DNA from 2 places in the Pantoea sp. X-Soil-ISGK-275 genome. Region 2 is predicted to be linked to the other one. Evidence: predicted binding sites of a transcription regulator. Region 2 holds the regulator's gene; the other holds the start of a gene.
The links. The regulator CRP, encoded in region 2, controls carbon source genes, mostly activating them, when cyclic AMP is high. The targets are predictions, from matches to a motif close to ATGTGANNNNNNTCACAT.

Region 1 (10,520 bases), 3.7 Mb from region 2:
GTCCCTATGCCACGGCGGAATGTCGCCAGTTTGAACCGATTAATCAGGTGTTGAGCGGCGGCCGTCAAATTGCCTGTCACCGCTGGCAGGAGATTAATCGCGATCGCAGCGTCATCACTCTTGCGCCACCTTCCGCCGCTTTTTTACGTCGCCGCGCCCTGTTTGAGCAGGCGGTGAATCAGCAAGCCTAACCTCTGGAGAGACACCGTGAAGCAAGCTCGTCATACGTTATTAACCGCCCTCAGCGGTCTGTTACTGCTCGGCGCTAGCGCCCACAGCCATGCTGACAGCGTGATTCGCATCGGCCTGGGCGCCGATCCTGACATGCTCGATCCGCATCTGGCGCGCACCTATTACGGCCGTTTTGTGTTTGCGGCGATGTGCGATCGTCTGGTCGATGTCGATCAAAACCTCAAAGTGGTGCCGGGTCTGGCCACCGATTGGGCGTGGAGCGATGACGGTAAAACGCTGACCATGAATCTGCGCAGCGGCGTGACCTTCCACGATGGCGAAAAGTTTGATGCGCAGGCGGTGAAATTCAATATCGAACGTGCGCAGACGCTGCCGGGTTCGCTGCGCAAAAGTGAAATCTCCTCGATTGAAAGTGTGGAAGTAAGCGGCCCGATGCAGGTGAAATTCCACCTGAAAAACCCGGATGCGGCGCTGCTGAGCCAGCTGACCGACCGCGCTGGCGCCATGCTGGCACCGGAAGCGGCGAAAAAGCCCGATTTCGCCGCCCATCCGGTTTGCTCCGGCCCGTATCAGTTCGACAGCCGCGTTCAGCAGGATCGCATCGTGCTGAAGCGCTATGACAATTACTGGAATAAAGGCGCTTATCACTTCGATAAGGTGATTTTTCTGCCGATCCCGGATGCTTCCGTACGCCTCGCGAACCTACGTGCGGGTGATTTGGATCTCACCGAAGGCGTAGCCGCCAGCGATGTGAAAACCGTTGAAGCCGATAGCAAACTGGCGCTGGCAAAAGTCACGGGCCTTGGTTATCAGGGCATCACCTTCAATATCAACAACGGCAAAGTCGATGCCAACAGTCCGCTGAAAGATGCGCGCGTGCGTGAAGCGTTCTCACTGGCGATTGACCGCGATGCGCTAAATCAGGTGGCGTTTGAAGGCTTGTATACGCCAGCCAATCAGGCGTTTTCACCGGTCAGCGCGTATCACGTCAACACACCGATCGCACCGCGTGATGTTGAGAAAGCCAAAGCACTGCTGAAGGCTGCGGGTGTTACAACACCGCTGAATCTGACGCTGCTGGTCAGCAATAACCCGACCGCGCAGCAAGTGGGCCAGGTGATTCAGGCGATGGTCGGCGAAGCCGGTTTCAACCTCAATCTGCAAATGAGTGAGTTCGCTACGCTGCTGGATCGTCAGCAACGCGGGGATTATCAGCTCAGCCTGTCGGGTTGGTCTGGTCGTCCCGATCCGGACGGCAGCATCTATTCGTTTATTAACAGCAAAGGCACGCTTAACGACGGACGCTACAGCAATGCGCATGTCGATGAGTGGCTGAACGCCGCGCGTCTCACCAACGACCAGGCACAGCGTCAGGCGCTGTACACCCAGGTAGTGAACCAACTGCAAACCGATATGCCGATTGCTTACCTCTACTTTGAGCCACGCATTTTTGGCATGTCGAAGAAATTGCAGGGCTTCAAAGCCTGGCCGGACGGATTGGTGCGTTTGGCTGGCGTAAGTCTGGCGCAGTAAACCGCTAAGGAGCGAGGATGCTGGAACTGATTGTAAAACGGCTACTGCTGGCGATTCCGACGCTGCTGCTGGTGAGCATTATGGTGTTCGCACTGCAAAAGCTGCTGCCAGGCGATCCGGTGCTGGCGATGGCGGGCGAAGAGCGTGATCCGGCGGTTATCGCCCAGCTGCGGGCGGAATACCATCTGGACGATCCGATCCCCACGCAATATTTCGCCTGGATTGGTAATGCGCTAACCGGCGATTTGGGCATGTCGCTGCGCACAAAAGAGCCGGTGACGGCGCTGATCGCCAGCAAATTGCCGGTGACGCTGGAGTTGTCATTGCTGGCGATGATTATCGCGCTGGTGATTGGCATCAGCATGGGCATCATCGCCGCAGTGCGCAAAGACAGTTGGGTCGATCACACCACCAACTTTGTCGCGCTTTCCGGGATTTCAGTACCTCACTTCTGGCTCGGTATTCTGCTGATTTTGCTGTTCTCCGTGCATCTGCAATGGCTGCCGGCATCGGGCTTTGTACCGATTAGCGAAGATGTGACGCAGAACCTGAAAACGCTTCTGCTGCCAGCGCTGGTGCTCGGCACCGGACTGGCCGCCACCTTAATGCGTCACACCCGCGCTTCAATGATCGCCGTGCTAAAAGCGGATTACATTCGCACCGCACGCGCCAAAGGGCTGCTGGCAAAGAAAGTGGTGTTGAAGCATGCGTTGCGTAATGCATTGATGCCGATTGTTACTCTCACCACGCTGCTGTTTGGCGAGTTACTGGGTGGCGCGGTGCTGACCGAGCAGGTCTTCACGCTGCCCGGCTTTGGCAAGATGATTGTCGATGCGGTATTCAACCGTGATTACGCCGTGGTGCAAGGCGTGGTGCTGGTGGTGGCGATTGGCTTCTTGCTGCTCAATCTGCTGGCCGATGTGCTCTATATGATCATTAACCCGAAAATGCGAGGCTGACCATGAGCGAGGTATTAACCGCTGGCGCACTGCCTGCAGTGGCAAAGCCGAATCGTCGGGTGCTGAAAAAGTTCCTGCGTAACAAAAGTGCGCTGATTGGTGCGGTGATTGTGCTGCTGTTTGTCGCCGTGGCGCTGCTGGCACCGTGGCTGGCTCCGTTTGATCCCATCAAAGCCAATTTCCTTGCGGTGCGTAAAGCGCCAACGCTGCTGCACTGGTTCGGCACCGATGAGCTGGGGCGCGATATTTTGTCGCGCCTGGTGTGGGGCGCACGCACCTCGCTGCTGGCGGGCTGCATTTCGGTGCTGATCGCCATTCTGATTGGTGTGCCGCTGGGGCTCATTGCCGGTTACTGGCAAGGCTGGTGCGACGGCATTATTTCGCGTTTTATCGAAGCGCTGCTGGCGTGCCCGTTTCTGATTCTGGCGATCGCGCTGGGGGCGTTTCTCGGCCCGAGCTTGTCGAATGCAATGATTGCCATCGGTTTATCTGCGATGCCGATTTTCGCCCGCTTGACGCGCGGCCAGGTAATCGCCATTCGTCACGAAGAGTACATTGATGGCGCGCGGGCGATTGGTTTGCCCGATCGCTGGATCATCCTGCGTTATGTGCTGCCCAATGTGCTGTCGCCAATTCTGGTACAGGCCACGCTGGCGATTGCTTCGGCGATCATCACCGAAGCCAGCCTCTCTTTCCTTGGCCTCGGCCAGCAACCGCCCTCGCCTTCATGGGGTGCGATGCTGAATACCGCCAAAGGCTTTCTCGAACAGGCGCCGTGGATGTCGATTTTCCCCGGCCTGGCTATTTTTCTCACCGTGCAGGGCTTCAACCTGCTGGGCGACGGTTTGCGCGACGCGCTCGACCCACGCGATGACTCACACTAAGGAACGATCATGAGTGAACTGGATTTTAACGTCAGCTATGCCTCACACCGCGTACCGATGATGGGACGCAACGCGGTTGCCACTTCGCAGCCGCTGGCGGCGCAGGCGGGGATGCGCATGTTGCAACAGGGCGGCAATGCGGTAGATGCGGCGATTGCCAGTGCGATGGCGTTAACCGTGCTGGAGCCCAGCGGTAACGGCCTCGGCAGTGATGCCTTTGCGATAATCTGGGATGGCAAAAAACTGCACGGTTTGAATGCCTCGGGCCGCTCGCCTGCGGCATGGAACCCGGAACGCTTTGCCGGACGCGATGCCATGCCGGAAATCGGCTGGGAAGCAGTCACCGTGCCGGGCGCGGTTTCGGCGTGGGTTGAGCTGGCCGAACGCTTTGGCACGCTGCCGCTTACCACGCTGGCGCAACCGGCCATTGAATACGCGCGTGACGGTTTCCCGGTTTCACCGCTGATTGGTCATCTATGGCAGCGTGCCTACAACAAGCTGAAAGATCAGCCTGGTTTTGTCGAGTGCTTTGCACCTGAGGGTCGCCCGCCGCGTGCTGGTGAACTGTTCCGCAATCCGGCGCAAGCCGAAACGCTGCAAAAAATCGCCGAGACGCGCGGTGAAGCCTTCTATCGTGGCGAGCTGGCCGAAAAGATAGTGGCGTTTGCTGAGCAGCATGGCGCGGCGCTCAGCCTTGATGATCTGAAAAATCATCGCGCTGATTGGGTGGAATTGTTATCGCGCCCATTTGCGGGCGGATCGGTGCAGGAGTTGCCGCCGAACGGTCAGGGCATCGCCACCTTGATTGCGCTGGGCATTCTCGAACAGTGGGATATTGGCCGCTATGAACCGGATTCAGTGCCGTGGCTTCATCTGTCGATTGAAGCGATGAAGCTGGCGCTGGCCGATCTGGATCGCTACGTCAGCGATTACGATCACCTCGAGTTCCCGGCGGAACTGCTGCTGAGCGATGACTATTTGAAACAGCGCGCGCAGCTGATTAATCCCGATCGGGCCGGGGATTTTACCTTTGGCTCCCCGCAGCAGAGCGGCACGGTGTATCTCTCCACCGCCGATGCCAGCGGCATGATGGTTTCCTTTATACAGTCAAACTACATGGGCTTCGGTTCTGGCGTAGTGGTGCCGGGCACCGGCATCAGCCTTCAAAACCGTGGCTGCGGTTTCTCACTCGATCCGCAGCATCCCAATGTGGTGGCCGGCGGCAAGCGCCCGTTCCACACCATCATTCCGGCGTTTGCCCTCGACGGTGACGGCCAGCCGCTGATGTCGTTTGGCGTGATGGGCGGCCCGATGCAGGCACAAGGTCATTTGCAGATGGCGCTGCGCATCATGCAGCACAAGCAAAACCCGCAGGCAGCGATTGATGCCCCGCGCTGGCGCGTTGAGCAAGGACGTGCGGTGGTGGTTGAGCCGGGCATCGACCGTAACGTACTGGCAAAGCTGCGCGAAATGGGGCATCAAATTACGCTGGAAGATCCGCTGCTTGGCTATAACTTCGGCGGTGCGCAGGCGATTGTGCGCGATCCGCAAGGCTTCTACATCGCCGCCACCGAAAGCCGCAAAGATGGGCAGGCGCTGGTGTTCTGATTTAACGTGTTAAAACGGTCACCATGAATGGTGACCCTACGAATTCCGCCATTTCCTTGTCGGGTGCGCATTTATGCGCACCAGGCAAACGCCGCCCGTTGTACCCGCCAGGCCATTGCACTATCCTTTAGGACCATTCCCACCGAATCGAATTTGCCATAACAGGAGTTAATCATGGCGTCAGGAATTTCCCGCATCTGGATGCGCACCGGCATGCTGATGGTCAGTGCCTTGGTCGTGCTGCAACTTACGGCCTGTGGCGACAAAGAGGGCGATCAGCGTAAAGCGTTCAGTGACTTCCTTCAGAACACAGTGATGCGCAGCGGCGAACATCTGCCAAGCCTGAGTGAAAACCAGAAGCAGACCTTCGGTAACTACGCCAGCGATTACGCCATCCTTTATGGTTTCTCGCAGCAGACCAATCAGGCGATTGAGCAAGGTATGCGTCCGGTGGTTGATGAATTAGCAGCGATTCGTGTACCGCAGGATTACCTGACGCGCCGCGATAGCCTGCGCCAGGTCAGCGGTAATCTGAGCGTGCTGACCCAGCAGATTCAGAGCGCCAAAATGCAGGCGGACAGCAGCAAAGCCACGCTGAAGCAGCCGGATGATCTGAAGAAAGTCTACGACGCCGCGTTTACCAAAGTGGTAACGCAGCCAGCCAGCACGCTGATTCCGTTGCTGCCACAGCTGCAGGCGCTGAGCCAGGCGGCGGTGCAAACCGGCGACTATCTGCAATCGCAAGGCACACGCGTAACCTTCAACGACGGCGGCGTGCAATTCCCAACGCAGGATCAGGCAACGCAGTACAACACGCTGATGAGCAATCTCTCCAGCAATGCGCAGGCGCTGACGCAAGCGCAAAATGCGGTGCAAGGCGGGTTATAACAGCCGAACTATTTTAGTGGTCGCCATCAATGGCGACCCTACAAGCCATTCGTTTCTTTTCAGAATTACGTCACTTCCTTACAGCCCACTTTTCTGCTGCAGCATATTGTGATCTGGCGCATTTTCGACCAAAAATAGTTTGTGACATTGATCACATTTACACAACAAAGCACCCAGATTAAAAGGTGACTTAAGTCACATTCGTCATCTTGTTTTGCTTAATTTTTCGGCATCGTTGCTTTCTTACAGCGTCTTTTTGTGATCAGTATCACCTTATTGCACCCCAACCACCCCAACTTAGCGTGATCTGCATCACACTTAGGGGCTGCTCTACGCAGCGTAATAAACTAGTGCTAGAGTCCGCGTGCATACAGTAATGCCACGGCCCCCGCCGTAACGTTCAAACAAAAACAAACGCGCTCTCTTATTGCAGCGCGTCTCAATAAGGGGTGGGTTTATGTCCTCATCAGTAAAGGTCAAGGTTCAGAGCTTTGGTCGCTTTCTGAGTAATATGGTGATGCCTAACATCGGTGCGTTTATCGCATGGGGTATCATCACTGCGCTGTTCATCCCAACCGGATGGATTCCAAACGAAACGCTGGCGAAACTCGTCGGCCCAATGATCACCTACCTGCTGCCGCTGCTGATTGGTTTCACCGGTGGACGTCTGGTTGGCGGCGATCGCGGTGGCGTGGTCGGTGCCATCACCACCATGGGCGTGATCGTCGGTGCCGATATGCCGATGTTCCTCGGCTCGATGATTGCCGGTCCGCTGGGCGGCTGGGCGATCAAGTCCTTTGACCGCGCCGTTGATGGCAAGATCAAAAGCGGCTTCGAGATGCTGGTTAACAACTTCTCGGCCGGTATCATCGGTATGCTGCTGGCGCTGTTAGCGTTCCTGGCAATCGGTCCACTGGTTGAAGGCCTGTCACACATTCTCGCCGCGGGCGTGAATCTGATGGTGCAGAACAACCTGCTGCCGCTGACCTCGATCTTTGTTGAACCGGCGAAAATCCTGTTCCTCAATAACGCCATCAACCACGGTATCTTCTCTCCGCTGGGTATCCAGCAGGCGAGCGAGGCCGGCAAATCAATCTTCTTCCTGATTGAAGCCAACCCAGGTCCGGGTATGGGCGTGCTGGTTGCCTACATGATGTTTGGTCGCGGTAGCGCTAAACAATCTGCAGGCGGCGCAGCGATCATCCACTTCCTCGGTGGTATCCACGAAATTTACTTCCCATACGTGCTGATGGCGCCGCGTCTGTTGCTGGCGGTAATCCTCGGCGGTATGACCGGCGTGTTCACCCTGACGCTGCTGAACGGCGGCCTGGTTTCTCCGGCTTCTCCAGGTTCCATCCTGGCCGTGCTGGCGATGACGCCAAAAGGCGCTTATTTCGCGAACATCGCGGCCATCATCGCTGCATTTGCCGTCTCCTTCGTGGTCTCTTCAATACTGCTGAAAACCAGCAAAGTGAAAGAAGATGACGATATCGAAGCCGCGACACAGCGCATGCAGGATATGAAAGCGCAGTCGAAAGGTCAGGCCGTTGCCGGTTCACCGGTTGCTGGCGACGCGATGAGCGTTGACCTGAACCACGTACGCAAAATCATCGTAGCCTGTGACGCCGGTATGGGTTCAAGTGCGATGGGTGCAGGCGTGCTGCGTAAGAAAGTGCAGGACGCGGGTCTGAGCAATATCTCCGTCACCAACACGGCGATTAACTCGCTGCCAGGCGACGTCGATCTGGTGATTACCCACCGCGATCTGACCGAACGTGCGATGCGTCAGGCACCGCAAGCGCAGCATATTTCGCTGAACAACTTCCTCGATAGCGCGCTGTACAGCAATCTGACTGAACGTCTGGTTGCCGCTAACCGCAGTGAAGCGCGTCGCGAAACCGTGCAGACTACGCTGGCTGACAGCTACGACGAAGGCAACGCGCACCTGTTTAAACTGGGTGCAGACAACGTGTTCCTCGGCCTGAGCGCCACCCATAAAGAGCAGGCGATTCGCTTTGCGGGTGAGCAGCTGGTGAAAGGCGGCTACGTGCAGCCGGAATATGTTGAAGCGATGCTGGAACGTGAAAAGCTGACGCCAACTTACCTCGGTGAATCCATTGCTGTGCCACACGGCACCGTAGAAGCGAAAGACCGCGTGCTGAAAACCGGCGTGGTGTTCTGTCAGTATCCGGCAGGCGTGCAGTTTGGTGATGAGCCAGAAGACGTGGCGCGTTTGGTGATTGGTATCGCCGCGCGCAATAACGAGCACATTCAGGTGATTACCAGCCTGACCAACGCGCTGGATGATGACAGCGTGATTGAGAAGCTGGCCAATACCACCAGCGTGCAGGACGTGTTGGACCTGCTCTCAGGCAACATCGTTAAAGCGTAATACCACGTTTTACCTTCCCTGGGGCGGGTAAGCCCGTCCCACATTTCCGGGGCGGACTTGCCCGCCCTTTCGTCATTTGATATGGGTCAAATTTATGAAAGCGTTACATTTTGGAGCAGGTAACATCGGTCGCGGTTTTATCGGTAAGTTACTGGCGGATGCCGGCATCGAGCTGGTGTTTGCTGACGTCAATCAGGTGATACTTGATGCCCTTAACGCCCGTCATGAGTATCCGGTTCATGTGGTTGGCGAGCAGGCAAAAGTCGAAATCGTAACAGGCGTCAGCGCCGTCAACAGCACCAGCGATGACATCGTTGCGCTGATTGCGGAGGTTGATATCGTGACCACGGCGGTTGGCCCGCAGATTCTGGAGCGCATCGCCGGTGGCGTCGCGAAAGGTCTGGCTAAACGCAGCGACAGCGGTAACGTCCGTCCACTCAACATCATCGCCTGTGAAAACATGGTGCGCGGTACCAGCCAGCTGAAACAGCACGTGCTGAAAGCGCTGCCAGAGCAGTATCACGCGTGGGTTGAAGCGCATGTTGGCTTCGTTGATTCTGCGGTCGATCGCATCGTGCCGCCATCCGAAGCCGGCACCACCGATCCGCTGGAAGTCACCGTGGAAACCTTCAGCGAGTGGATTGTTGATAAAACCCAGTTCAAAGGTGAATTGCCAAACATTGCTGGCATGGAATTGACCGACAATCTGATGGCGTTCGTTGAGCGCAAGCTGTTCACCCTCAATACCGGTCACGCCATCACCGCGTATCTCGGTCAGTTGGCCGGTCACGCTACCATTCGTGACGCGATTCTTGATGAGAAAGTGCGTGCGGTAGTGCAAGGCGCGATGCAGGAAAGCGGTGCCGTGCTGATCAAGCGTTATGGCTTTGAGGCCGATAAGCATGCTGCCTACATCCAGAAAATCCTCACCCGCTTCGAAAATCCGTACCTGAAAGATGACGTTGAGCGCGTAGGTCGTCAGCCGCTGCGTAAACTGAGCGCGGGCGATCGCCTGATCAAGCCAACGCTGGGCACCATTGAATACAACCTGCCGCACACTAATCTGGTCCAGGGCATTGCCGCCGCCATGCACTATCGCAGCGAAGCCGATCCGCAGGCGCAGGAACTGGTCGCGCTGCTGGCAGAAAAAGGCCCGCAAGCCACGCTGGCGGAAATTTCTGGCCTGGATGCCAATAGCGAAGTGGTCACCTCAGTGGTGAGCGCTTACAACGCTATGGCATAATGCGCGCCCTTGAGTGGTTAACTCGGGCGCGCTTGCGTGCCCGCTGGCGGTAGCTGAACGATGCAGGCAATGATGGAAGAGAAGCAGGCTTTTGAAAACCGGGTGCTTGAGCGCCTGAACGCCGGTCGTTCGGTGAGAAGCTTCCTGATCGCCGCCGTTGAGCTGCTGACCGAAGCAGTTAACCTGCTGGTGCTGCAAGTGTTTCGCAAGGACGATTACGCGGTCAAATATGCCGTAGAGCCGCTGCTGCTGGGTAATGGTCCGCTGGGCGAACTCTCGGTTCGCCTCAAGCTGATTTACGGCCTGGGCGTGATCAACCGGCATGAGTACGAAGATTGTGAACTGCTGCTGGCGCTGCGTGAGGAGCTGAATCACGACATCAGCGATTATCGATTTACCGACGATGAGATCCTCGGCCCGTTTGGCGAATTGCACTGCGTGGCCGCCTGGCCGCCGCAGCCGGATTTCAACCGCGACGACGAGCAACTGCGCTCCATGCAGCAGCAGCGCTATCTGCAGATGGTACGTTCAACCATGGTGCTGTCGCTCACCGAGCTGATTTCACGCATTTCGCACAAGCAGGTGTTTAAAAAGCCGGCAGTGTAGGGTCGCCATTCATGGCGACCAGGCGAGCATGAATACGCGCCACGCTGCAAAACTGCGTAGATTTGTGTATCCTTTGCCTGTTTTCCTTAACGAGTTTTCCCCCAATGAAAGAACAAGAAAAAGCCGAGATTAAACTGCTGAGCGATCAGCTCGATGCGCTCAACCGCAAAGAAGCCCCGCTGCTAGCCTCTGGCGATGCCGAAAAGCTCGGTGAA
Region 2 (10,520 bases):
CACCAGCACCGGCACATCCGCTTCGGGTACACCACTCAGGCGCGCCAGCTTGCTCAGGTTGTCTGACTGCTTCAGCCATTGATCTGGATTGGCAATGTAAGCTTGCTGCGCTTCAACCGCGCTGCGGGCAAAGGCGGTGACGATTTCTGGGTGCTGCTGCGCGAAATCTTTACGCACCACCCACACATCAAGCGTTGGCGCGCCCCACTTGCCAACCTGCGAGGAATCCGTCAGCACCTTGCCATCTTTCTCGAGCTCATTGACGGCCGGAGACCAGACGTAAGCACCGTCGATGTCACCGCGTTTCCAGGCGGCAATAATCGCCGGTGGCTGCAGGTTGACTAAGGTCACTTGCGAAGGCTTGATGCCCCAATGCTTGAGCGCAGCGAGGAAGCTGTAGTGCGTAGTCGAGATGAACGGCACGGCGATGCGCTTGCCAATCAGGTCTTTAGGATCTTTGATGGTCTTCTTCACCACCAGCGCTTCGGAGTTACCGAGCTGTGAGGCCAGCAGGAAAGCTTCAATCGGCAGCTTTTGCGTGGCGGCGACCGCCAGCGGGCTGGAACCGATATTACCAATCTGGACGTCGCCCGATGCCAGAGCACGCAACACGCTGGCTCCGCTATCAAATTTGCGCCAGTCGACGGTAGCACCGCTCTCTTTGGCGAAGGTATTATCCGCCTGCGCCACTTTGGCTGGTTCCGCCGACGTCTGATACGCCACGGTAACGTTGACCGCTTGCGCCTGGAACGCCATCAGGGCCAGAGCCGCTGCGACCGCCGTTATTGTTTTTTTCATCGCCATCATCATTCACCCCAATGTGTTTTTGTCTGCGCAGTTTCTCCAGCAAGAGTAATTTCACAAAGGAATTAAAAATTATCCCTAATGACGATCGGTTCTTAGATCAACATTGGGCAAGGCTATGCAGAAAGTGCAAATGGAAAGAGAAGGGAAATCGGTAAATATGTCACGCGCTCACATGGCAGCTGTGATATTGATAGACATCTCATTTTTCACTTTTTACTTACGGTCTTGAATCCATGTCGATTGAGAAAGTCGCACACCTGGCTGGTGTGTCCAAAGCCACCGTTTCACGGGTTTTGAACCAGAATCCCGGCGTGCGCCCGGATACGCGCGCCAAAGTGCTGGCGGCCATCGACATCTGCGACTATCAACCCAACTTACTGGCGCGCCAGCTGCGCACCTCACAAAGCCATATGCTGTTAGTGCTGATTCCCGACATCACCAATCCGTTCTGCTCACGCGTGGTTCAGGGCATTGAAGCCGAAGCGGAAGCGCAGGGTTACCACATTCTGCTGTGTAACTCAGGATCGCAATTGCGACGCGAAGCGGCTTACATTGCGCTACTGAGTGGCAAAGTGGTGGATGGCGTGATCACCATGGATGCCGCCAGTACCCTGCAAGAGTTGAAAGAATTGATTGGCGATGCGCCTTGGGTTCAGTGTGCCGAATACGATCCGGCGATCGCCGCCTCAAGTGTGGCGATTGATAATGAAGAAGCGGCTTGCGAAACCGTGCGTTATCTGGCGAACAAAGGCCGACGCCGCATTGCGCTGGTGAACTGTGATATGCGTTACCTCTATTCACATAAGCGTGAAGAGGGATATCGTGCGGCGCTGGAGCAGCTGGATCTCAGCTGGTGCGGTGTGGCCTACGCCGAGAATATCACCTGTGAAGCGGGTAGTGCGGCATTGCGCGAACTGCTGACGCAGCCGGAACGGCCGGATGCGGTATTCGCGGTATCAGATGTGTTGGCGGTTGGCGTAATACACGCGGCGTTGGAGGCGGGCTTGCGCGTGCCGGAAGATTTAGCGGTGGTAGGATTTGATGGCATCAACTTTACCAGCAGTTTGAATCCACCGCTGACGACGATTGAGCAACCGATGAATCGCATGGGCGCGCGCAGCGTACAGCTGCTGGTCCAACGCATCCGCCAACCCAACTCGTCGGTGGTTCATGAAGTGTTGCCGTGGAAGCGCGTTGAACGCGCTTCCAGTTAATTCAGCGCCAAATCAGCAATACGCACGCGGCGGTGAGCAAGCCCATCGCCAGATTGAACATTTTCCACGCGCGCGGGCTGCGCAGCAGACGTCCAATCAGCGAGCCAAAGCCCATCCAGATCACCCCAGAAACCACGTTCACCATGAACATGCCGAGGCTAATGGCCAGCACCGAATGCAGATATTCGCTGCCTGCCAGGCTGAAGCTGGCCACTGCGCCGAGGGCCATGAGCCAGGCTTTCGGGTTGATCAGCTGCAGCAAGCCGCCTTGCCAGAACGGCATCTGCTTCACCGTCACATCATCGGTTTCCAGCTTTTCATACTCGGCGCTGGCGATTTTCCACGCCAGCCACAGCAGATAAAGGCTACCGGCAATCTTCAGAATCAGATGCAGCGAGGGATAAAGCAGGATGAGACCGCCGATGCCGAATGCCACCATCAGCAACATGACTTGCATACCAATCATGATACCAATCAGCAGCGGAATGGTGCGCAGGAAGCCAAAATTAGCACCCGAGGCGGTAAGTAACATATTATTGGGCCCGGGCGTGATGGCCGCGACCCAAAGAAAACCTAACATTGATAAAAAAAGACTCAGTTCCATGTATATTCGGGTGCTCCTCACCCAGTAAAGCGAACAACCCATCGAAGCTATCAGCGACTTATGCATCAGACAAGCCTTTACCCAAGCTATTTTGATCGCCCCAGCGGCGAGCGCTTTACCCCCCTGCGCGGATTCAGTAACGCGCATTTGCAAACACTGCTGCCGCGTATTCTGCGCCGCCGCGTCACGTTGCGTCCGCACTGGCAGCGTCTTGACCTGCCGGACGGCGATTTTGTCGATTTAGCGTGGAGCGAAGATCCGGCGCAGGCACGTCACAAGCCGCGCATGGTGATGTTTCACGGCCTGGAAGGCAACTTTCGCAGCCCGTATGCGCATGGCCTGATGCAGGCGTGTCAGGCGCGCGGCTGGCTGGCGGTGGTGATGCACTTTCGCGGCTGCAGCGGCGAGCCTAATCGCTTGAAGCGCATCTATCACTCCGGTGAAACCGAAGATGCCACCTACTTCCTTAACTGGCTGCAGCGTGAATGGGGCAGCGTGCCGACCGCTGCAGTCGGCGTTTCGCTGGGCGGCAACATGCTCGCTTGCCTGCTGGGTCAGCAAGGTCACGATGTGCCGATTGATGCCGGCATCGCCATCTCAGCGCCGCTGGCGCTGGAGCCGTGCAGCGGCAAATTGGATGTTGGCTTTTCTCGCTTCTATCAGCACTATTTGCTGACGCGGCTAAAAAAGAACGCTACGCGCAAACTGCACGCCTGGCCCGGCACGCTGCCGGTCGATCTCAGCCAGTTACGCGCTTTCCGCCGCTTACGCGAATTTGATGATGCCATAACGGCACGTGCGCACGGTTTTATTGACGCCAGCGACTATTATCAACAAGCCAGCGCGATGCCGCTGCTCACCGGCGTGCGTAAACCGCTGCTGATCATTCATGCGCAAGACGATCCCTTTATGACTGATGCCGTGATCCCGCAACCTGACCAGCTGTCAGCCTCCATTCAGTATCAGCTGACGCAGCAAGGTGGCCATGTCGGCTTTGTCGGCGGCACCTTGCTTAAACCGAAAATGTGGCTGGAACAACGCGTGCCCGACTGGCTCTCAACTTATCTGGATGTGTAATAGTGATTATTCCCTGGCAACAACTCGAAGCGGAGACGCTGGAAAATCTGATTGAAACCTTCGTGTTACGCGAAGGCACCGATTACGGCGAGCAGGAACGCAGTTTGCTGCAAAAAGTCGCCGACGTGCGCCGCCAGCTGGAGCGCGGCGACGTGGTGCTGGTGTGGTCGGAACTGCATGAATCGATCAATATTATGCCGAAGGGTGAATTTCGCGGCTGATGCACCCCGCGGCAATTCGTGGTAACAATGCTCATCGCCGGACTTCACAGGGAGCTCTGTTATGTCAGCCAGGCATCCAATTATTGCCGTCACCGGTTCCAGCGGCGCCGGAACCACCACCACCAGCCTCGCCTTCCGTAAGATTTTCCAGCAGCTGAACCTGCATGCGGCGGAACTCGAAGGCGACAGTTTCCATCGCTTCACGCGTCCGGAAATGGACATGGCGATCCGCAAAGCACGCGATCTCGGTCGCCACATCAGCTACTTCGGCCCGGAAGCCAATGATTTCGGCCTACTGGAGCAGACGTTCAAACATTACGGTCAAACCGGCCTCGGCGAATCACGCAAATATCTGCACACCTACGATGAAGCGGTGCCGTGGAATCAGGTGCCGGGCACGTTCACGCCGTGGCAGCCGCTGCCGGAAAACACCGATGTGCTGTTTTATGAAGGCTTGCACGGCGGCGTGGTTACGCAGCAGCAAAATGTGGCGGAGCATGTCGATCTGCTGGTTGGTGTGGTGCCGATTGTTAACCTTGAGTGGATTCAGAAGCTGGTGCGTGACACCGGCGAGCGCGGCCATTCACGCGAAGCAGTAATGGATTCGGTGGTACGTTCGATGGAGGATTACATTAACTTCATCACGCCGCAGTTCTCGCGCACCCACATTAACTTCCAGCGCGTGCCGACCGTTGATACCTCAAACCCGTTTGCCGCCCGCGAAATTCCCTCGCTCGACGAAAGCTTCGTGGTGATTCATTTCCGTGGCCTGGAAGGCATCGCGTTCCCCTATCTGCTGGCGATGATTCAGGGATCGTTTATTTCCCACATCAATACCCTGGTGGTGCCGGGCGGCAAAATGGGATTGGCGATGGAGCTGATTATGCTGCCGCTGGTACAGCGACTGATTGAAGGGAAGCGGATTGAATAGGTTTGGTGCGGGCGGTGAAAAGGGAGGCATGAATGCCTCCCCTTCGACCGATTACAACTCGACAACCTCATAGCTGTGGGTAATTTCCACGCCTTTACCCAGCATGATCGCCACCGAGCAATATTTTTCCGCTGACAGGTCAACCGCGCGCGCAACCGCTTTATCGCTCAACGCTTTGCCGCTGACGATAAAATGCAGGTTGATGGTGGTAAAAATGCGTGGCGCTTCTTCACGGCGTTCTGAGGTGAGTTTCACTTCGCAATCCGCCACATTGCTGCGCCCTTTTTGCAGGATCGACACCACATCAATGGCGCTACAGCCGCCCGCGGCCATCAGCACCATCTCCATTGGACTTGGCGCTTTATCACCGGAATTACCGTCCATTAATACCTGATGGCCAGATGAGGATTCTCCGAGAAAGGTAAGACCTTCCACCCATTTCACTCGTGCCTGCATTATTCTCTCTCCTGAAGCGGCGGTTTTGCCGCCAGAGTACGCTTTCACCTGACAAACAGCAATCCAGAGTAATCCCCCTTGTGCTGAAGCGAGACAACACAAGACAGCTCGCAAAAGCTGTGCTACAAACAGTGCTGAAAATATTTTCGTCATCACAGACGAAGGCCGGAAGAATCAAAAGCGTAGCTTAAGAGTCCACCCGGAATAATTTTTCCTTTACTGGAAACGCTCGACGATTAAACCGCCTGACAGGGAAAAATGCCCCCTGTGTTTTGGGCACGATTACAACAGAGGATAATAGCGAATGGTTCTCGGCAAACCGCAAACAGACCCTACACTCGAATGGTTCCTGTCCCATTGCCATATTCACAAATATCCATCCAAAAGCACGCTCATCCATCAGGGTGAGAAAGCGGAAACGCTGTACTACATCGTAAAAGGTTCCGTAGCGGTACTGATTAAAGATGAAGAAGGCAAAGAGATGATTCTCTCCTACCTCAATCAGGGAGATTTCATCGGCGAACTCGGTCTTTTCGAAGAAGGCCAGGAACGTAGTGCCTGGGTACGTGCGAAGTCTGCCTGCGAAGTGGCTGAAATTTCATACAAAAAATTCCGTCAGCTGATTCAGGTAAACCCGGATATTTTAATGCGACTTTCGTCGCAAATGGCGCGTCGTCTGCAAGTGACATCTGAGAAAGTGGGCAACCTTGCCTTCCTCGATGTCACCGGACGTATCGCGCAAACGCTGCTAAATCTGGCCAAACAGCCAGATGCGATGACTCACCCAGACGGGATGCAAATCAAAATCACCCGTCAGGAGATTGGTCAGATCGTGGGCTGCTCACGCGAAACCGTGGGTCGTATCCTGAAAATGCTGGAAGATCAGAACCTGATCTCTGCACACGGTAAAACCATCGTCGTTTACGGCACCCGCTAATTTCTTCTCACCCACGGCGTGATGGCAACATCGCGCCGTTTCTATTTGCGATGAGCTGATGTGGCGTCGAATCATCTATCATCCCGAAGTTAACTATGCGCTGCGGCAAACGCTGGTGCTGTGCCTGCCTGTGGCTCTCGGCTGGCTGTTTGGCGATCTGCAAAAAGGGCTGCTGTTCTCGTTAGTGCCGGCCTGCTGCAACATGGCGGGTCTGGATACGCCGCACAAACGCTTCTTCAAACGCCTGATTGTGGGGGGTTCGCTGTTTGCCACCGGCAGTTTCCTGATGCAAATCCTCACCGCTTATCAGGTTCCGCTGCCGCTGATTTTGCTGGCGTTGCCGCTGCTGATTGGCGTGACCGGCGAAATCGGCCCGCTGCATGCACGATTGCTGCCCGCGACTTTGATTGCCGCTATTTTCACGCTCAGCCTGGTTGGACGCATGCCGATGTGGGTGCCGCCGCTGCTCTACATTGGCGGCACGCTGTGGTACGGCTTATTCAACTGGTTCTGGTTCTGGCTGTGGAAAGAGCAGCCGATGCGCGAGTCGCTCAGCCTGCTGTTCCGCGAGCTGGCGGATTACTGCGATGCCAAATACACCTTACTGACGCAGCTGACCGATCCGGAAAAAGCGCTGCCACCGTTGCTGGCACGTCAGCAAAAGGCGGTCGATCTCATCACCACCTGCTACCAGCAAATGCATATGCTGTCGGCCAGTCGCGATAACAGCCACAAACGCCTGACGCGCGCTTTCCAGGTGGCGCTGGATTTACAGGAACACATCTCGGTGAGTTTGCATCAGCCGGAAGAGGTGCAGAAGCTGGTTGAAGAGAGCCACGCCGAAGCGGTGATTCGCTGGAACGCCAAAATCATCTCGGCGCGACTGCGCGTGCTGGCGGATGCAATTCTCTACCATCAGCTGCCAGACCGTTTTCATATGGAGAAACAGCTCGGCGCGTTGGAGAAAATTGCGCGCCAGCATCCGGATAACCCGGTCGGCAACTTCTGCCTGTATCACTTCAGCCGCATCGCCCGCGTGTTGCGTACGCAGAAGCCGCTCTACACGCGTGACCTGATGGCCGATCGCCAGCGCCGTTTGCCGCTGTTACCCGCGCTGCGCAGTTATCTGTCATTCAAATCCACCGCGTTACGCACCGCGGCACGCTTTGCCGTGATGCTGATGTTTGGCAGCGCGCTGGCGCTGTTCTTCAACATTCCCAAACCTTACTGGATTCTGATGACCATCATGTTCGTCAGCCAGAACGGTTACAGCGCGACGCGCGTGCGCATCCAGCACCGTGCGCTGGGCACTTTTGCCGGATTGCTGATCGCCGCCGCGTCGCTCCAGCTGGCGGTGCCGGAATCGATCACGCTGCTGTTTATGCTAGGGATCACGCTGGCGAGTTATCTGATCACGCGGAAATATTACGGCTGGTCGATGATTGGCTTCACCGTCACGGCGGTGTATTCGCTGCAGCTGCTGTCGCTCAACGGCGCACAGTTTCTGCTGCCGCGCATGATGGATACCTTGATGGGCTGCCTGATTGCCTTCGCCGGGATGATTTGGCTGTGGCCACAGTGGCAAAGCGGACTGCTGCGCAAGAACGCGCACGATGCGCTGGAAGCCTATCAGGAGGCGCTGCGACTATTGTTAGGACCTGAACAGTCGCCGGAGAAACTGGCTTATCAGCGCATGAAGGTTAATCAGGCGCACAACGCGCTGTTCAACTCATTAAACCAGGCATCGAGCGAGCCGGGCTTTAACCTGCAATACCTGAAAGATATGCGCATGTGGGTTACGCACAGTCAGTTTATCGTCGAGCACATTAACGCCATGACGATTCTGGCGCGTGAGCACACCATGTTGACGGCCAAGCTGGCGGAACGTTATCTGCAATCCTGTGAAATCGCGCTGCAGCGTTGTCAGCAGCGACTGGCGTATGATGGGCCGGGCAACGACAGCAATATTCTGGAAGCACCGGAGAATCTCAATGAAGGGCCGGTGACGATTGTCGAACAGCATGTGAAGCGGATTTTGCAGCACCTCAACGTGATGCACACCATCTCTTCGCTGGCGTGGAGCCAGCGACCGCATCATGGCCGCTGGCTCAAGGTGTTACGTCCAAAAGCGAATTAAGCGGCCAGCACCTTTTCAATCGCGCTGGCGAAACGCGTCATGCCTTCGGCGATATCGGTAGGTTCAATCACCAGCGACGGCACAAAACGGATCACGTCGGTACCGGCGGTGAGAATCATCAGCCCTTCCGCTGCGGACGCGTTGAGGATGTCACGCGCTTTGCTGGCGAACTGCGGCTTCAGCGCGGCACCAATCAGCAGCCCTTTGCCACGAATCTCGCTGAAGATAGCGAATTTGCTGTCGATGGCTTGCAGCGCTTCAACAAACTGCTGACGACGCGCTTCAACGCCTTCCAGTACTTCTGGCGTGTTGATGATATCCAGCGCCGTTTCAGCGATGGCACAGGCCAGCGGATTGCCGCCGTAAGTGGTACCGTGAACGCCCGGCGCCATCACCGAGGCGATTTCGTTAGTGGTCAACATCGCACTGACCGGGAAACCGCCGCCCAGCGCTTTCGCGCTGGTAATAATATCGGGCTTGATACCGTAATGCTCATACGCAAACAGTTTGCCGCTACGTCCCATGCCGCTCTGCACTTCATCCAGCACCAGCAGCGCATTGTGTTCATCGCACAGCGCGCGCAGACCTTGCATAAACTCTGGCGTGGCCGGCATTACGCCGCCTTCGCCCTGAATCGGCTCGACCACGATGGCGCAGGTGTGATCGTCAATCACCGCTTTTACCGCATCGAGATCGTTGAACGGCACATGCACGATATCCGCCGGTTTTGGACCGAAACCATCGGAGTATTTCGGCTGGCCGCCAACCGACACGGTGAACAGCGTGCGGCCGTGGAAGGCGTTATGGAAGGCGATAATTTTGCTTTTGAACGGGCTGTGTTTTTTGCAGGCGTAATAACGCGCCAGCTTGAATGCTGCTTCGTTGGCTTCCGCACCGGAGTTACCGAAAAACACCCGATCGGCAAAGGTCGCGGCAATCAATTTACTCGCCAGACGCAGCGCTGGTTCGTTGGTGAACACGTTGCTGGTGTGCCACAAGGTTTCGCCCTGGGTTTTCAGCGTTTCCACCAGCGCCGGATGACAATGGCCCAATGCAGTCACCGCGATGCCGCCAGAGAAATCGATATACTCTTTGCCCTGCTGATCCCACACTCGGCTGCCTTTACCTTTTACCGGCACAAACTGCGCAGGTGCATAAACAGGCAAAATAACGTTATCGAACGTTTCCCGGGTTACCGCTAGTTTTTCCGCTGCCATTGATGACCTCATCGGGTTATTTGTTGAGCTGATGTGAAAATATAATCACAAAATATGCATAAAAAATCACACGAAGGCAAACATAAGTTACGCGTTGAGGAAATTAGCCAGCAGCTGATGCCCTTGCTCACTGAGGATGCTTTCCGGATGGAACTGCACGCCTTCCAACGACAAAGTGCGATGGCGGAAACCCATGATCTCATCCGGCTGGCCGTCGCGCAGGGTCCACGCGGTGACTTCAAACTCAGCGGGCAGCGTATCGCGCGCCACAATCAATGAGTGATAGCGCGTCACGGTCAGCGGATTATTCAGATCGCGAAACACACCTTGGTTGGTGTGCTGGATCAGGGAGGTTTTGCCATGCATTACCTGGCGCGCGCGCACCACCTGCGCGCCATAGGCTTGTGCAATCGCCTGATGCCCAAGGCAAACGCCGAGGATCGGCACGTGCCCGGCGAAATGGCGAATCGCCGCGAGCGAGATGCCAGACTGATCCGGCGTACACGGACCCGGCGAAATCACCAGATGCGTCAGCGGCAGCGCTTGCATCTCATCCAGCGTAATGGCGTCGTTACGCACCACGCGTACCTCCGCGCCCAGTTCGCAAAAGTACTGGTAGAGATTCCAGGTGAAGGAGTCGTAGTTATCGATTAGCAGCAGCATAGCGCCCTCAGGCCAGTAAAAGCGGCGCTATTCTACCTATTTTAGTTCGCCGGGCTCACCACTTTCGCAAACTGCGCGGTAAGCGGTGCCAGATCGCCGGCGACGCCCGCCGAGATCGCAGCGCGCCACGCATCGCGTTCGAGCGTTTCCCAGGAAAGCTGATAACCGGCATGCAGTGCCAACTGTTCAAAGAAGATGCGCTGCGCGCGGCCATTGCCGGCGCGGAACGGATGCAGCACGAAGATCTCACAGTAAT

Region 1: a site for CRP is predicted at 6,365-6,382, ahead of AC6I8A_RS00580 (PTS mannitol transporter subunit IICBA). Genes of this name have one in related genera too.

The regions. Positions count from the first base shown of each region.
Region 1 covers NZ_AP035976.1:118,550-129,069, reverse strand. Annotated here, with positions in the region: gene AC6I8A_RS00610 (ABC transporter ATP-binding protein) at 1-191, shown strand, start outside; gene AC6I8A_RS00605 (ABC transporter substrate-binding protein) at 208-1,725, shown strand; gene AC6I8A_RS00600 (ABC transporter permease) at 1,743-2,684, shown strand; gene AC6I8A_RS00595 (ABC transporter permease) at 2,687-3,568, shown strand; gene AC6I8A_RS00590 (gamma-glutamyltransferase family protein) at 3,578-5,176, shown strand; gene AC6I8A_RS00585 (DUF3053 domain-containing protein) at 5,351-6,064, shown strand; gene AC6I8A_RS00580 (PTS mannitol transporter subunit IICBA) at 6,522-8,456, shown strand; gene mtlD (mannitol-1-phosphate 5-dehydrogenase) at 8,551-9,699, shown strand; gene mtlR (mannitol operon repressor MtlR) at 9,760-10,305, shown strand; gene AC6I8A_RS00565 (YibL family ribosome-associated protein) at 10,410-10,520, shown strand, end outside.
Region 2 covers NZ_AP035976.1:3,846,568-3,857,087, forward strand. Annotated here, with positions in the region: gene tauA (taurine ABC transporter substrate-binding protein) at 1-807, opposite strand, end outside; gene AC6I8A_RS17930 (LacI family DNA-binding transcriptional regulator) at 1,041-2,021, shown strand; gene AC6I8A_RS17935 (LysE family translocator) at 2,023-2,625, opposite strand; gene AC6I8A_RS17940 (hydrolase) at 2,686-3,702, shown strand; gene AC6I8A_RS17945 (YheU family protein) at 3,705-3,923, shown strand; gene AC6I8A_RS17950 (phosphoribulokinase) at 3,985-4,854, shown strand; gene AC6I8A_RS17955 (OsmC family protein) at 4,906-5,310, opposite strand; gene crp (cAMP-activated global transcriptional regulator CRP) at 5,615-6,247, shown strand; gene AC6I8A_RS17965 (YccS/YhfK family putative transporter) at 6,306-8,384, shown strand; gene argD (bifunctional acetylornithine/succinyldiaminopimelate transaminase) at 8,381-9,601, opposite strand; gene AC6I8A_RS17975 (aminodeoxychorismate synthase component II) at 9,689-10,264, opposite strand; gene AC6I8A_RS17980 (putative adenosine monophosphate-protein transferase Fic) at 10,306-10,520, opposite strand, start outside.